DNA from 4 places in the Suipraeoptans intestinalis genome. Region 2 is predicted to be linked to each of the others. Evidence: predicted binding sites of a transcription regulator. Region 2 holds the regulator's gene; each other region holds the start of a gene.

Region 1 (2,204 bases), 210 kb from region 2:
GAACGGTGGCATTGGACAATGCATAGACCAGTCTGGCTGTATGTTTTGCCAGGTGCCTCTCCTCTCCGGGCAAATTGGAAAATCCGGAAACATTGGTCAGCGTGCAGACCGGAATCTGGAAGGCATCGCAAAATTCCACGAATTCCGCAGCTTTTAGTGCTCCTTTTGCCGAAAGTCCCTCTTTGAATTCTTCTGTCGTGTTTCCTTCTTCATCTATAATCCTTTTTCGGTTTCCAACCACGCCTACCGTATTGCCGGCCAGTCGGATGAATCCCGTCACCATATCCTTTGCGTGTTCTTTTTTCACCTCAAAGCAGTCTCCCAAATCCGCCATCTCCCGCATCAGCCAGGCGGCGTCATCCGCCAGAGCCTCTGCCGCATCACACCTGCGGTTCAGGTCATCCTGACAGGACTCATAGGCTGCCGTCTCTTCATTGTTGGCAGGGAGAAAAGAAATCAGTCGCCTCATCTGAGCAAGAATCTCCTCCTCCGTTCCCGTAATATCTGCCAGCCCTGTTTCTCTGCTTTGGAAAACGGCATCAGACGTATCGTTCTTTTCGATTCTGTTTTCCAGGATAGCATTGGGTGCATTTACAAACAGTCTGCCTTTGGTTTCCATAAAGGTAAAGTCTGTCAGGGCAGGGATCAAGGCCAGGCCCCCTCCACAATTTCCGAATATGCCTGTGATCTGTGGGATCACACCGGATGCCATGGCTTGCTTGTGATAGAGTCTTCCCAGCGCTTCCAATGCATCTGCAGCTTCCTGCAGCCGAAGTCCCGCACAGTCGATCAGTCCGATCACCGGAGCTCCCGTCTTCATTGCCAGCTCATAGATCCCGGCTATCTTTTTTGCATGCATTTCTCCTATCGAGCCACCCAGCACCGATACATCCTGACTGTATACATAGACCAGGTTTCCGTCTATGAGTCCATAGCCCGTCCTCACGCCGTCTGCCGGCGCTTCCTGCTGTTTTAACTGAAAATCGGTATTGCGCAAAGTCACTGCCCCGCCGATCTCAATAAAACTGCCTGCATCCAGCAAAGAGGATATTCTTCTGCCTGCTGCATTTTCCGTCTTATCATTGCCCATCATCCAGTCCTCCATTTTTTTCTTTAGTCGTCGCTTCCATATTTGTAAAAGTCAAAAATTTCCACCAATTATAGTATACCTTTTTGTTCAATTTCACGCAACACTTTTTCTGTTAATTTTTTGACATTTATATCTCTTTTTCCCCTGCCGCTCTATTTTTTCCGCCACGTTTGTTTATAGACGTTTCTTTATGGTTTCCCGCAGATACCTCTCTTCTTCTCTGCTTCAATTCCTCTCTTCTTTTTTGCATAAAATCAGCCTCCCGTCTGCTCAGAAACCTGTCTGATCCCGGGAGGCCGCTTTTACTTCAGAGTGCTTTTCTCTGAAATCATTGACACTCTGTTCTTTTTTCTGCAATGTGGCGCGCCACATAGACGCCGCTGGCAGAGGCATGGGAAAGAGAATGGGTCACGCCGCTTCCGTCTCCAATGATATAAAGTCCCTTATGCCTGCTTTCCAGGTGCTGATCGATCTCTACTTCCATGTTGTAGAATTTCACTTCCACCCCATATAAAAGCGTATCATCATTGGCCGTTCCCGGTGCGATCTTATCCAATGCGTAGATCATTTCTATAATCCCGTCCAGAATACGCTTTGGCAGCACCAGACTTAAGTCTCCCGGCGTAGCTGCCAGGGTCGGTGTTACCAGACCTTCCCGGATCCGGTCCGTATTACTCCTTCTTCCTCTTACCAGATCCCCGAAACGCTGTACGATCACCCCTCCTCCCAGCATGTTGGAAAGCCTTGCGATACTTTCGCCATATCCGTTGCTGTCCTTAAACGGTTCCGAAAAATGTTTGGCCACCAGTAGGGCAAAGTTGGTATTTTCCGTCTGGTGTTCCGGATCCTCATAACTGTGCCCGTTTACCGTGACGATTCCGTTGGTATTCTCGTTTACTACGATCCCACAGGGGTTCATGCAGAAAGTACGGACATTGTCTTCAAATTTTTCCGTGCGGTAGACGATCTTACTTTCGTAAAGTTCATCTGTCAGATGGGAAAAGATCACTGCCGGCAGTTCCACTCTGACACCGATGTCCACCCGGTTGGAATGGGTGGGGATCTCCAGCTTTTTGCAGACGGTCTCCATCCACTTGCTTCCGCTTCTTCCCAC
Region 2 (2,204 bases):
CCCTTCAGGACCCCGGTGATCTCGCTTTCACAGGCGTAGCCGTTCTGGCGTTCAAAGGACTCTACCAGACGGTGGTAATGCTCCAGACGATCCTGCAAAGCGCTGCCGGAAAGGTGCTTTAATTCCTGCTCCACCGTCCGGATCGTTTCTTCCAGTTGAAAAATATGAGCTTTGGCCAGGCGCACTTCCTGATAGATGGTAGCCCGGCTTTCCATGGCCTGATGCTGGGACAGATAGCCCAGAGTTTTTCCCTTCGCAAGGATAACGCTTCCGGAATCGGCAGCGATCTCTCCGGTCAGGATTTTTAAAAGAGTAGACTTTCCGGCTCCGTTGGGTCCTACAAGGGCGGCCTTTTCATGGTCTTCTATGTGGAAAGAACCTTCGGAGAGAATACGTTGTTCCCCGAAGGATTTGGTAATCTGATGACATGCCAAAAGCATGGATATCCCTCGTTTCTGCTGTGAGATTTCACGGTAAAACAGCTATTTTATTATAACGGATACCGGAGAAAATACAACCCAAAAAGTTTGACTTTGACAATGGAATTCTATATAATAATGACAAAATGATAGCGACAAAACCTATGGGAGGACAAAATAGTGGAAGAAAGAGAAATTTCACAGGCTGTGATCCGCAGGCTGCCAAGATATTACCGTTATTTGGGAGAACTTTTGGAAAATGGAATGGAAAGGATCTCCTCAAATGACCTGAGCAAGCGCATGAAAGTGACGGCATCCCAGATCCGTCAGGACCTGAACAATTTCGGCGGATTCGGACAGCAGGGATACGGCTACAATGTCAAATATCTTTACACGGAAATCGGAAAGATCCTGGGTCTGGAGCAGGATCATAACATCATCATCATCGGAGCAGGAAATCTGGGACAGGCGCTGGCCAATTACGCCGCTTTTGAGAGCAGAGGGTTTATCCTGAAAGGGATCTTCGATGTAAATCCCAGACTGGAGGGAGTGACGATCCGAGGAGTTCCCATCCGCATGATGGATGAGATCAATTCTTTCGTGAAGAATAACGAGGTGGAGATCGCCGTTTTGACGATTCCAAAAGATAAGGCGCTTGAAGTTGCAGACCGTCTGGTGGAAAACGGAGTCAGGGCGATCTGGAATTTTGCCCACACAGATCTGAATCTTCCGGATCATATCATTGTGGAAAACGTGCATCTGTCAGAAAGTCTGATGCAGTTGTCTTATAATATCAGCAGATACAAGGAAGAACATCGCAAATAACGATACATACAGACGTGTAACAAAAAGAGTGTGGGGAGGACAGTCTTGCTGTTACACGTCCTTTTTTATGAAGGAGGGGAAGAGCCGGTGAGAATGCTGCTGACAAAAGAGCAGATGAAACAGGCGGACGCATACACCATCTCACAAAAAGGGATCCCGGCGGAGACTTTGATGGAGCGGGCGGCCTTTGCTTTTGTGGAGGCGCTGCTGAAAAGAAAGACGGATTTGTCCAAGGTCTGTGTTTTATGCGGAACAGGCAACAATGGAGGAGACGGCCTTGCTATTGCCAGGATCCTGAAGGAGCGGAATGTGGACGTGACGGTGGTGGTCACAGGCGATCAAAAAAAGGGCAGTCCGCTTTTTTTCTGGGAGATGCAGCGCCTGTTGGAGAGGGGATGCCGGATGGAGAAAGAATACCGGGAGGAGGACGGCGATCTGCTGGTGGACGCTATGTTTGGCGTGGGTCTTTCCAGGGAACTGTCGCCCCGGGATCAGGAGCTGATCCGGCGTCTAAACGCCCTGAAAAAAGAAGTCTGGGCGGTGGATGTGCCTTCCGGCGTTTGCGTCTCCACCGGAAAGATCTACGGAGAAGCATTAAAAGCGCAGGTAACCGTCACCTTTCAGGTGGAAAAGCCAGGTCTCTTTCTCTTTCCCGGGAAGCAGTATGCGGGGGAAATCCTCTGCAGGGATATCGGGATCTCTTTGGACGGGGTTCAGGAAAAGGACGCCTGCTTTCTTCTGGAACAGGAGGAATACCGACAGCTTCTGCCGCTTCGGAAAGAAGATTCCCACAAGGGGACTTATGGAAAAATCCTTCTGATAGCAGGAAGCAGAGGGATGGCAGGAGCCGCCTACTTGAGCGGACAGGCCGCTTATCTGAGCGGGGCGGGGATGGTGCGGATCTATACTCCGGCGGAAAACAGGGTCATTTTGCAGACCCTTCTGCCCCAGGCGATGGTC
Region 3 (2,204 bases), on a different contig from region 2:
TGCATGCTGTCTGATCTTTTCTGTCTCTGACGGATGTACATAGAGGGAGGCCGTGTGTCCGTATCCTCCGTCAGCCACCAGTCTTTCCGCCTTTTTCAAAGCCTCCTGGAAATCCTTTGCATGATACATTGCCAGCACCGGAGACAGCTTTTCATGTGCAAACTCTTCTGAAATATCCACCGATTCTACTTCTCCGATCAGGATCTTGGTATCTTCCGGAACCTGGATTCCTGCCAGGCAGGCGATCTCATATGCGGATTTTCCGGGGATCTTTCCATTCAATGCCCCGTTGATCAGGATGGTTTTTCTGACCTTATCCAGCTCTGTCTTTTTATCCAGGAAGTAACAGCCTCTGTAGGCAAACTCTTTTTTTACTTCCTCATAAACGCTGTCCAAAACGGTAACGGACTGTTCGGATGCGCAGATCATTCCATTGTCAAAGGTTTTGGAATGGATGATCGAGCTGACTGCCATCTTAATATCTGCCGTTTCATCTATGACCACCGGCGTGTTTCCGGGGCCTACTCCCAAAGCCGGTTTTCCTGAAGAATAGGCGGCTTTCACCATCCCCGGTCCACCTGTTGCCAGGATAATATCCGCCTCTCTCATAACTGTGTTGGTCAGCTCCAGAGAGGGTACGTCGATCCAGCCGATGATCCCCTCCGGCGCCCCCGCTTTCACTGCCGCCTCCAGCACAATCCTGGCCGCTTCTATCGTACAGTTTTTTGCAGAAGGATGGGGACTGATAATGATCGCATTTCTCGTCTTCAAGCACAGCAGTGTTTTAAAAATAGCCGTTGATGTCGGATTGGTCGTAGGGATCACTGCCGCTACCAGACCAATGGGCTCTGCAATCTTTTTGATCCCATAGGCCGGATCTTCCTCGATCACACCGCAGGTTTTTGTATGACGGTAAGCGTTGTAGATGTACTCCGCCGCATAGTGGTTCTTGATTACTTTGTCTTCCACGATGCCTCTTCCCGTTTCCTCTACCGCCTGCTTTGCCAGCACGATCCTGTTTTTATTGGCCGCCATTGCCGCCTCAAAAAAGATCTTGTCTACCTGCTCCTGCGTATAAGTGGCAAATATCTCCTGAGCCTTGCGCAGTTCTTTCATTTTTGCTTCCAAACTTTCCACACTATCTACCAATTGCTGTATTGCTTCCTTTTTCTTTGCCATCTTTTCTTCCTCCTGTGTGCTGGGTTTTTCCTTCTGTCACACAGGATACCTTATCGTTAATTATTTGTCAATAGAAATAGTTAATTTTTTAACATTTATTTCCAATCCCTGTTTGTTGCCGCACATACTTATGGCGCAACAGCCTGTTCGTCTGTTACGCCATAAAAAATTTCTTTCTTCCATTTGCCACTTTCTGACCGGCCTGACCGTTTCCCCAACGGATCGGATCACATTGCTTCCCCTTCTCCCCTTGCGATCCGGCTGACTCTCTCCAGCGCATTTTTCAGCGCCGGGATCTGCAGGACCAGAATCGTCAGAACGCCTTCTGCCAGCAGGAATCCGTAATTATAGACAAAGGGATAGACTGCCGCCAGCACCTTGGGGAAATTCTCCGGCATATAAGACATCCAGAACAGATAGCCTCCCAGTACGTGAAAGGCTCCTCTTGCGATCACGGCAACCACATAGCCTTTTAAAAGACCGTTTTTCTGTTTGAGAAACAGTCCTCCCAGGCCAAGCGCTGCAAATGCCAGCAGATAATCACAGCACACCTGGAAAAAGGAAAGCACATAAGGCTCCTGGATGAATTGCAGGATCCCATAGACAAATCCCGCCATCACTCCCACTTTGGGGCCGTACCAATATCCGATCAGCACCACAAACAGCATACTGAACAGGGTCACTCCCCCTCCGTAGGGCATGCGAAACAGCTGAATGTAGGAGGTCAGATACGCCAGAGCCAGCGCCATGCCGCAGAAGGTCAGCTGCTTTACATGCATCCTGTCCTCCTTTGCCCTGCCGCCTGCCAGGTAGCCTGCCACAAAGAAAATCACGACAGCAATGGCAATGGTGACCCCGTATCCCGCCGTCGTCAGGCCTCCATCCTTCGTTACCATAAATGAAAACATAAAAAATCCCCCTTTTCCTTTGGGGGCTGCCATGCTTAAGAATCCTTCTCATCTCAGCTTCCTTACGCCGGTATTATCCGGTTCAAGTCTTGAGGGTTAGTCGTCCCTGGACAACAT
Region 4 (2,204 bases), on a different contig from region 2:
ACATGGAACTGACCATCACAAAGGGGCGGGGCTATGTCAGCGCAGATAAGAACAAAAACGAGGAGCTTCCCATTGCGGTGATTCCTATCGATTCCATCTACACTCCGGTGGAGAGAGTCAACCTGACGGTGGAAAATACCCGTGTCGGTCAGATCACAGATTATGATAAGCTGACGTTGGATGTTTACACCAATGGAACCTTGCTCCCGGATGAGGCCATCAGCCTGGCGGCAAAGGTGCTGAACGAGCATCTGAGACTCTTTGTAGATCTGTCGGAGGTGGCGCAGGCAGCAGAGGTTATGATCGAAAAGGAAGATGACGAAAAGGAAAAGGTGCTGGAGATGAGCATTGATGAACTGGAATTGTCTGTCCGTTCTTACAACTGCCTCAAGCGTGCCGGCATCAACACAGTAGAAGAACTGACCAATCGCACTTCAGAAGATATGATGAAGGTGCGAAACCTTGGACGGAAGTCCCTGGAGGAAGTTCTTGCAAAACTGGACGAATTGGGACTGGGCCTCAGCAGAGGCGAAGAATAAGAAAAATCTGTCAGTAAGTCCGAAGAAGCATGACAGAGCATCGGCAGATAAGTCCGAAGAGCGCTGACGGTGTGAAAGAGATGGAGGAAGAAAAATGGCAAAATACAGAAAACTTGGAAGAACATCCAGCCAGAGAAAAGCATTACTGAGAAATCAGGTAACAGCACTGTTAAATAACGGAAGCATCCGCACGACAGAGGCAAAGGCAAAGGAGATCCGTGGGATCGCAGAAGGCCTGATCGCTCTGGCAGTAAAAGAAAAGGATAACTTCGAAGAGGTAACGGTAAAAGCAAAAGTTGCCCGCAAGGATAAAGACGGAAAGAGAGTGAAAGAGGTAGTAGACGGAAAGAAAGTTACCGTTTACGACGAAGTGGAGAAGACAGTAAAGAAGGATCTTGCTTCCAGACTTCACGCACGCCGTCAGATGCTGAAGGTGCTGTATCCGGTGAAAGAAGTTCCGGCGGCACAGGCAGGAAGAAAGAAAAATACAAAAGAAGTGGATCTGGTTGCAAAGCTGTTTGACGAGGTGGCTCCCAAGTATGAAAACCGTAAGGGAGGATACACCAGGATCGTGAAGATTGGTCAGCGTAAAGGTGACGCTGCCATGGAAGTTCTGATCGAGCTGGTATAAAACAGACGATACAGGATCTGTCAAAGAGAAGGTTGTCGCAAAAAGCGGCAGCCTTTTTTCAGTTTGCATAAAGGTGGAATGAGGAGTTCTATTTTGAAAATAAAAATCATTTATACGAATATTTGTTAAAATGCTGACCAAAATGTTAATTTATCTACTTTACTGAAAAATATTTCAAAAAAGAAGGGAAAATGGTATATTATTACCAATACTGTTTCAAAAATACTTGGAAAAGGGGAGATGAAAATGAGTCGATTAGAAATTGCTTCGCCAAAAAGAGCCAAAATCGTGATGGAGGGGCTGTATAAAGACTTGGAAAGACGGATCGAGTCCAGTCCTCCGGGATTATGTCCGGTGGATATGGCAAGAGCTTTTGTGGAATTGTGTCATGCCCAGACCTGCGGAAAATGCGTGCCCTGCAGAGTCGGACTGGGACAGCTGAATCAGTGCATCAAGGAGGTACTGGACGGAAAGGCGACCATGAAGACACTGGATATCATGGAACAGACGGCGCTGAATGCAATGGAGGCCTCCGACTGTGCCATTGGATACGAGGCTGCCAACATGGTGTATAAAGGCCTGATCGGTTATCGGGACGACTACGAAGAACACATTAAAAACGGCCGGTGTACCTGTACCTATCACCAGCCGGTACCCTGTGTGGCTCTTTGTCCGGCAAGCGTGGATATTCCGGGGTACATTGCCCTGATCCGCGAGGAGAGATATGCAGACGCCATCCGCCTGATCCGGAAGGACAATCCCTTCCCGACCACCTGCGGATTCATCTGCGAGCATCCGTGCGAAGCAAGATGCAGAAGAAATATGATGGATGATGCCATTAACATACGAGGCCTGAAAAGAATGGCGGCGGATTATGCCGGAGAGGTGGATCCCCCTGTCTGTAGTGCGCCCACCGGAAAGAAGGTGGCGGTATTGGGAGGAGGTCCGGGAGGCTTAAGCGCAGCTTACTATCTGCAGCTGATGGGACATCAGGCAACTGTATACGAAATGCTTCCGGAGCTGGGAGGGATGCT

Evidence for each region. Region 2 encodes Rex, which represses fermentation and respiration genes when NADH is low (regulators of the CRP and FNR family bind a similar motif). Its sites were predicted from a motif close to ATTGTTAANTANTTAACAAT; they were not measured.
Region 1: SOW26_RS07015 (acyl-CoA carboxylase subunit beta) is a predicted target of Rex. The motif match lies at 1,199-1,218, and genes of this name have one in related genera.
Region 3: adhE (bifunctional acetaldehyde-CoA/alcohol dehydrogenase) is a predicted target of Rex. The motif match lies at 1,232-1,251, and genes of this name have one in related genera.
Region 4: SOW26_RS03605 (NAD(P)-binding protein) is a predicted target of Rex. The motif match lies at 1,361-1,380, and genes of this name have one in related genera.

Annotation. Positions count from the first base shown of each region.
Region 1 covers NZ_JAXFXH010000019.1:253,139-255,342, forward strand. Annotated here, with positions in the region: gene SOW26_RS07015 (acyl-CoA carboxylase subunit beta) at 1-1,090, opposite strand, end outside; gene SOW26_RS07020 (NAD(P)/FAD-dependent oxidoreductase) at 1,419-2,204, opposite strand, start outside.
Region 2 covers NZ_JAXFXH010000019.1:41,676-43,879, forward strand. Annotated here, with positions in the region: gene SOW26_RS06040 (ABC-F family ATP-binding cassette domain-containing protein) at 1-440, opposite strand, end outside; gene SOW26_RS06045 (redox-sensing transcriptional repressor Rex) at 600-1,244, shown strand; gene SOW26_RS06050 (NAD(P)H-hydrate dehydratase) at 1,290-2,204, shown strand, end outside.
Region 3 covers NZ_JAXFXH010000008.1:2,520-4,723, reverse strand. Annotated here, with positions in the region: gene adhE (bifunctional acetaldehyde-CoA/alcohol dehydrogenase) at 1-1,179, opposite strand, end outside; gene SOW26_RS02515 (energy-coupled thiamine transporter ThiT) at 1,407-2,087, opposite strand; TPP riboswitch at 2,130-2,204, opposite strand, start outside.
Region 4 covers NZ_JAXFXH010000011.1:46,437-48,640, reverse strand. Annotated here, with positions in the region: gene SOW26_RS03615 (DNA-directed RNA polymerase subunit alpha) at 1-539, shown strand, start outside; gene SOW26_RS03610 (bL17 family ribosomal protein) at 634-1,170, shown strand; gene SOW26_RS03605 (NAD(P)-binding protein) at 1,417-2,204, shown strand, end outside.